3 regions of the Micromonospora sp. NPDC005197 genome follow, and region 2 is predicted to be linked to each of the others. Evidence: riboswitches for the same ligand, from Rfam matches in the RefSeq annotation. Region 2 holds a riboswitch; each other region holds the start of a gene.
What was found. Region 2 has a riboswitch for cyclic di-AMP ahead of ABZU46_RS07130 (hypothetical protein). Riboswitches for the same ligand answer to the same signal wherever they lie in the genome.
Positions count from the first base shown of each region.

Region 1: another riboswitch for cyclic di-AMP. It lies ahead of ABZU46_RS18925 (hypothetical protein); the one in region 2 lies ahead of ABZU46_RS07130 (hypothetical protein).
Region 3: another riboswitch for cyclic di-AMP. It lies ahead of ABZU46_RS04015 (NlpC/P60 family protein); the one in region 2 lies ahead of ABZU46_RS07130 (hypothetical protein).

Region 1 covers NZ_JBEXHY010000056.1:4,834-7,090, forward strand. Annotated here, with positions in the region: gene ABZU46_RS18925 (hypothetical protein) at 1-818, opposite strand, end outside; cyclic di-AMP (ydaO/yuaA leader) riboswitch at 872-1,003, opposite strand; gene ABZU46_RS18930 (cation diffusion facilitator family transporter) at 1,145-2,062, opposite strand; gene ABZU46_RS18935 (AAA family ATPase) at 2,169-2,257, opposite strand, start outside.
Region 2 covers NZ_JBEXHY010000012.1:13,089-15,345, forward strand. Annotated here, with positions in the region: gene ABZU46_RS07125 (carbonic anhydrase) at 1-362, shown strand, start outside; gene ABZU46_RS07130 (hypothetical protein) at 451-1,470, opposite strand; cyclic di-AMP (ydaO/yuaA leader) riboswitch at 1,475-1,605, opposite strand; gene ABZU46_RS07135 (YibE/F family protein) at 1,772-2,257, opposite strand, start outside.
Region 3 covers NZ_JBEXHY010000005.1:107,497-109,753, reverse strand. Annotated here, with positions in the region: gene ABZU46_RS04015 (NlpC/P60 family protein) at 1-954, opposite strand, end outside; cyclic di-AMP (ydaO/yuaA leader) riboswitch at 968-1,104, opposite strand; gene ABZU46_RS04010 (N-acetylmuramoyl-L-alanine amidase) at 1,339-2,257, shown strand, end outside.

The DNA of each region.
Region 1 (2,257 bases), on a different contig from region 2:
CCGAAGCCGCCCTTCTGGGCGGCGAAGTCGCAGGCCCGGCCCTTCGGGTGTTCGCCGGAGCCGCCCGAGCGGTGACAGGAGACGTACCGGGTGAAGCCGGCGGCCTTCGCCTGGTTGAGGGCGTGCAGGGTGCGGGGGGTGATGCAGCCGCTGGCCGGGGTGGGGTCGTTGACGCTGCACGACTCGGAGGGCCAGGAGCCGTCGGAGTTGCGTGGCGCGGGCTGGGCGTTGGCGGTGGAGGTGCCCCGGTTGGAACTGGTGTCGGCAGCGGTGGTGCGCGGCTTGCTGGTGGCGACCGCCAGGGCCCGTTCGGCCTGTTCCTTGCGCTTGGCCATCACCTCGACCTGCTTGCGCTGCTCGCGGATCTCGCCGTCCAGGGCGGTGCGGGTGCGGTTGGCCTCGTCCCGGGTGGCGTGCAGGTCGCGCAGCACCCGGTCCTCGTTGGCGGCCACCACGTCCAGCGCGGCCGCCCGGTCCATGAAGCCCTCGGGGGTGTTGGTGTTGAGCAACGCCGAGACGGTGCTGAGCCGGCCGGTGCGGTACGCCACGCCGGCGATCTCGCCGACCTTGCCGTTGCGCACGGTCATCTCGGCCTCGGTGGTCTTCAGCTTGGCCGCGAGTTGCTGCTGGCGCTTGACGGAGGTGTCCAGGGCGCGCTTCGCGTCCAGGTAGCCCTTGCTGGCGGCCTCCAGTTGGGCCCGCAGCGCGGGGGTGCCGCCCTCCTCGTCGCCGTCGGGCGCCGCGGCGGCCCGCAGGCCGCCGGGGGGAGCGGCGGTGGCGGCGCCCACCGGTAGGGCGACGCCGAGGGTGACCATCATGACGATCAGTGCCGCGAGTCGGGCGGCGGGTGGTCGTGCTGGTGCCACTACGCATGTCCTTCCGTCAGCCGCCGACCGGGTTAGCTGACGGGTTCGGGACGGAAGATCCCTACCGCTGACGCGGATGCACCCCAGGAACGTGGTTCCCCGGTTCGCCCTCTCGGGTGATTAGGCGGCGGCCGCCACCGGCGCCGGGAGGGCGCCGCCGGGTGGTGGCCGGGGACGAGCCTACCGGGGCAGGTGGGACGTGTGCAGTCGATGTGACGGAAGGTGTCTGCGCCGCCACCGAAGATGACCGCAAAACGGTCTTTTCGTCAGATATGTGCTCACCACTCGATCGAACCGCAGGCGCCCGTGGCGGACCCGGGCTCGATCTGCAGCGTGGCGTGCTCGATGCGGAAGTCCTCCCGCAGGGCGGTACGCGCCGCGGTGAGCACCGTGCCGACCTCCCCGCCGGGCGCCATGATCAGGTGTGCGGAGGCCACCTCCATGCCCGAGGTGAGCGTCCAGACGTGCAGGTCGTGCACCTCCACCACGCCGGGCACCGCGGCCAGTCGGTCGTGCACGGCGGTGACCTGGAGGTGTTCCGGGGCGGCCTGCACCAGGATGCGGACGGCCGCGCGCCCCAGCCGCCAGGTGCGCGGCAGGATGAACACGCCGATGGCGACCGCGACCAACGGGTCGGCCCACCACCACTCGGTGACCGCGATGAGCAGCGCCGCGCCGATCACGCCGAGCGAGCCGAGCAGGTCGCCGAGCACCTCCAGGTAGGCGCCCTGGAGGTTGATGCTCTCCCGGGCGCCGGCGCGCAGCAGCGCGAACGCGATCACGTTCGCGAGCAGGCCGAGGACGGCCACCGCGAGCATCGGGCCGGTCAGCACCTGGTGCGGGTCGCCGAACCGGCCGATCGCCTCGATCACCACGTAGACCGCCACGCCGGAGAGCAGGACGGCGTTGGCCAGGGCGGCGAGCACCTCGAGGCGGTAGAGCCCGAAGGTGCGCTGCGGGTCGCCGGTGGCCCGCCGGGTGGCGGTGATCGCGGCGAGCGCCATCCCGATGCCCAGCACGTCGGTGAACATGTGCCCGGCGTCGGAGAGCAGGGCGAGCGAGCCGGTGTGGAAGGCGGCCACACCCTCGACCACCATCAGCGTCGCGAGCAGCCCGAACGCGGCCCAGAGTCGGCCCCGGTGCTGGTGGGCGGCGTTGGTGACCGACCCGTGGTGGTGGTCATGACCTGCTCCCACGAAATCCACCCTCCGTCGCCACCCGGGACCCGGTCAAATGTATGCTCACATCGCTATGTATGCAAGTGTACGGGCCGGCCCACCCTTCGACACCGCAACCCGCAGGTCAGCCGGTCGGGTCGATGGTGGTGAGCCGCTGGGTGGCCCGGGAGAGCGCCACGTAGAGCGTGCGTACGCCGGAGCCCGGATCGGCCC
Region 2 (2,257 bases):
GCCACGACTCGTGCGGTGCCGTGCAGGCCGCCCGTGAGGCGGCCGCCACCGGCGTCGCGCCGCCGGGGCACCTTCCCGCGGTGGTCGACGCGGTGCTGCCCAGCCTGCGACGTGCCACCGCCGAGGGCGTGGACGACGTCGACGGCATCGTCGACATCCACATCGCGCAGACCGTCGAGACGCTGCTCGGGCAGTCGCCCGTGCTGGCCGACGAGGTGGCGCAGGGGCGGTGTGCGGTGGTGGGCATGTCGTACCGGCTCGCCGCCGGTGTGGTGCGCGCGGTTACCCCCGCACCGGCGGGTGCCGCGACGTTCGACGCGCCCGGCGCCTCGGACGACCCGGCAGCTTCCGCCGCCGCCTGACGCGGACCGCCCCGGCAACTTCCGCCGCCTGACGCGACGAGGGCCGCCCCGCCTGCTGCGGGACGGCCCTCGACTTCTTGGCACCGGGTCAGAGCAGCGACATGTGCACGTGGTCGGTGTGGTTCGACGGTCCGCTGTACGACTTCCAGCCGGTCGCCGGGAACCAGATCTGCCGGTTCCAGATCACGTAGTAGATGCCGAGGCGGTCGGCGTTGCGGATGAGGAACGCGGCGACGTTGTTGCCGTACATGCGGGTGTCGTTGTTGTGCCACGGGCTGAAGCCGCTCTTCTGCAACGACCAGTCACAGGCGCGGCCCTTCGGGTGCTCGAACGGGCCACCGTTGCGGTGGCAGCCGACGAACCGGTTGAACCCGGCCCGCTTGACCTCCTTGTACGCGTGCAGGGTGCGCGGCGTGACACAACCGGAGGTGGTGGGGTCGTCCTCGCTGCATGACTCGGCCTTCCAGTCGCCGTCGGCGGTGCGACCCGGGCCGATCCGGGCGACCGGCGAGACGGCGTCGACCAGACCGCCGGTGAAACCCTGACCGCCGACCAGCGCGAGCGCCTTGTCCGCGTCGCGTTTGTCCTTCGCCATCAGGGCGGTCTGCTTCTGCTGCTCGCGGACCTCCGCGTCGAGGGCCAGCTTGGCCTGCTCGGCGCGGGTCTTGACCGTGTTGACCTCGGCGAGCTTCTTCTCGTTGACCATGTTCATCTCGTCGAGCGCCGCGGCCCGTCGGACGAACGAGTCCGGGGCGTCGCTCTCCAGCAGCATCGCGATCGCGCCGATCCGCCCGGTCCGGTACGACTGGGCGGCGATCTGCCCGACCTGCGGGGCCAGCGCCTCCAGGTCGGCCTTTGCCCGCTCGACCTGCAACGCCAGCTCAAGCTGCCGCTTCTTGGACTTGTCCAGCTTGGACTTGGCCGCCACGTAGTCCCGGTTGGTCTGCTCGATGACGTCGTTGAGGAGCTTGGGTTCGTCTTCCTCTTCGTGCCCGGACGGTGTGGGGGTCGTCGGGGCGGCGTGGGCCGGGAGGGGCCCGGCGAACACGGTCAGCGCAGCGAGCACGGCCACCACGGGTGTCAACCAGCGGCGTAGGGGTGCCGTCACAATGTTCCCTTCCGTCGACCGCCGACCGGGTTAGCTGACGGGTTCGGGGCGGAAGTGGCCCCTACCGCTGTCGCGGATTCACCCCACGTACCTGGGTCCCCGGCTCGCCGGTTGGCGATTGGGCGGTGGCACCGCAGGCGCCGCTGCGCGCCTTCGTCGGTGACCGGCAGCGAGGTTACCCGAGAGTCCACCGCCTGAGCTACGTCCTGATGCCGACTAAAAGCGTCATTTCGCCATGGCGTTGAGTGACCAGTGACGCGGTTCTCAGGGCGTAGGCCCGATCCGGTCACGCTGAGGAGTGTCACCATGCCGTATCCGTGCTCCTGTTCGGCTCTGGCCACCCGGTGGTGGCGGTGGATGGGGGTGCGCTCCGCTCCGGGTCGGGCCCGTCGGACCGACCCGCTGGCGGGGAGCTGAGGGCGGCCAACGCCTCCGTCCGGTCCGGACGGGGGCGCGGCGTCAGGACGTCGGCGGCCGCGTCCTGCGCCGGCGTCGACCCGGCCGCGGTCACCACGGCGGCGAGCCCGGTGGTGAGGGGTACGGCGGCGATCAGGCCGAGCGTGGCGACCGCGCTGCGGACGATCTCCTGGGCGAGGAACTCGCTGGTCAGGATCTGCCCGAGGGGGCGGGTGTCGGCGGTGAGCAGAAGCAGCAGCGGAAGTGAGGCGCCCGCGTACGCCAGGACGATGGTGTTGACCGTGGAGGCGATGTGCGCCCGGCCGACCCGGGTGGCCGCCCGGTAGAGCTGCAGCCGGCTCAGGCCGGGGTTGGCGTTCGCCAGCTCGGT
Region 3 (2,257 bases), on a different contig from region 2:
CCAGCCGTTGCCGACGTACATGCCGACGTGGTGGATGTCGCTGTAGTAGAAGACCAGGTCGCCGGGGCGCAGATCGCCCCTGCTGACGTTCTTGGTCACCCGGCTCTGCGCGGCGGCGTTGTGCGGCAGCGACACACCGGCCTTCGCCCACGCGGCGAGCATCAACCCGGAACAGTCGTACGAGTTCGGACCCTCGGCACCCCACACGTACGGCTTGCCGATCTGGGCACAGGCGAACTTGACCGCCGTGCCCGCGCCGCCGCCGGGGTAGCTGGCCGGGCAGGGCGCCGGACGCAGCGGACCGCCGCCACCATTGCCGTACACCTTGAGGCGCAGCTTCTGCAGCCGGTCGATCTCGTCGTTGATCTGCTTCTTCTTCGCCGCCAGCTGCGCTTCGGTCCGGGTCAGCTGGGCCACCATCTCGTCCAGCGGCGCCTTCTGCCGGGCCAGCTCGTCGCGGAGGTCGGCGACCTGACGGACGTCCTCCTGCTGGTTGTGGGCGAACCGGTCGAGCATCTCGAGCTGCCCGACCACCTCGCCGGGCGACCGGCTGCCGAGCATCGTGTTGACGGTCGACAGGTTCTCGCCCATGTACGCGCGCACGGCCAGCGCGCTTACCTTGTTCATCGCGGCGTCGACCTGGCGCTCCAGGGGCGCGATGCGGGCGGCGAGCGCGTCGGCCTGCCTGCGCTTCACGGCCAGGTCCGCGCGAGTGGCGTTGTGCCGTTCGATGACCGGTTCGAGCTTGTTCCAGTCGGCGTCGATCTGGCGCTCGATCTCGGCGACGGACGGATCCGCGTGCGCCGCCGTGGCGCTGCCCGTCAGGACGACGGCTACGCCGACCAGGGCGGCGAGGGCGGTGGTGAAGCGGGACCAGCGTGGACGCGGCACTGTCGACGTCGGGTCGGCCGAGGCCGACCGTTCGGACGACGGCCGCGGGGCATGGAGGGCCACCGGGGTTCCGTACTCCTTCTTCCTGACCGCCTACCGGGTTAGCTGACGGGTTCGGGCGGGAAGTTGGCGCCCTACCGCATTGGCTGCGGATTCACCCCGGGGGAACCTGGGTCCCCGGCTCGCTCGCAAGCGACTCGGCGGTGTCGGTCCGTTACCGCCCGGGATGGGCAGACCTGCTACCGGGCCGACAAATGACCAGAGTAGAGACGGCCGTTACCGATCCGCAACCCGTGCGGCCGTGACACTCCGTACCGATTGGAGGAGGTCACCGAGCGTGCGTGAAGCTTTCTTTCGATGCAGTTTGATATATGGAAAGGTATTGACGCGGACTCCCGACCGGCGCGAAGGTGACCACACCGTTACCAGTCAAATCTAGGGGGTTCGATGGAACGTCCAACCCTGTCCGCCGGCCGGCGCGCATCGCTCGCGGTCGCCGTGGTCATCGCCACGGCCGCCGTACCGCTGAGCGCCGGCCCCGCCTCCGCCGCACCGGCCGCCGACCGTCAGCAGCAGTACGCCGCCGCGTCGACCGAGTACGGCGTGCCGACCGCCGTGCTGCTCGGGGTCTCCTACCTGGAGTCCCGCTGGGACAGCAACGCCGGCACCCCGAGCACCAGCGGCGGCTACGGACCGATGCACCTGACCGATGCCCGCCACGTGGCCGCCCTACCCGCGCGCGGCCACCACGACGCCGGCACCGAGGATCCGCGCGGCGACGACTCCCGTGCCGTCCTGGCACCCGCGCCGGCCACGGATCCCGCGCCGCCCACGGCTGCGACGCAGACCGTCGACGCCGCCGCCGCGCTGACCGGCGCCGCCCCCGAGGCGCTGCGCAGCGACGCGACGACCAACATCCGGGGCGGGGCGGCGCTGCTGGCCGCGTACCAACGGGAGGTGGGCGCCCCGGTCGGCGCCGGCACCGACCCCGCCACCTGGTACGGCGCGGTGGCCCGCTACGCCGGCGCGGACAGCGCCGACGCCGCGGCGGCCTTCGCCGACGAGGTCTTCACCACCATCGGCGCCGGCGAGACCCGCGTGACCGACGACGGCCAGCGGGTCACGTTGCCGGCCCGCGCGGTCCAACCCCAGCGTTCCTGGCTGGACCGGCTGGGCCTGCGACGACTCGCCCGCCCGGACGGCCTGGAGTGCCCGCGGACCGTCTCCTGTGAGTGGATCCCGGCACCCTACGAGGCGTTCGGCGACGGCGACTACGGCAACCACGATCTCTCCGACCGGCCCGCCCGGCAGAAGATCGAGTACATCGTCATCCACGACACCGAGGCGAGTTGGGCGACCACCCTGA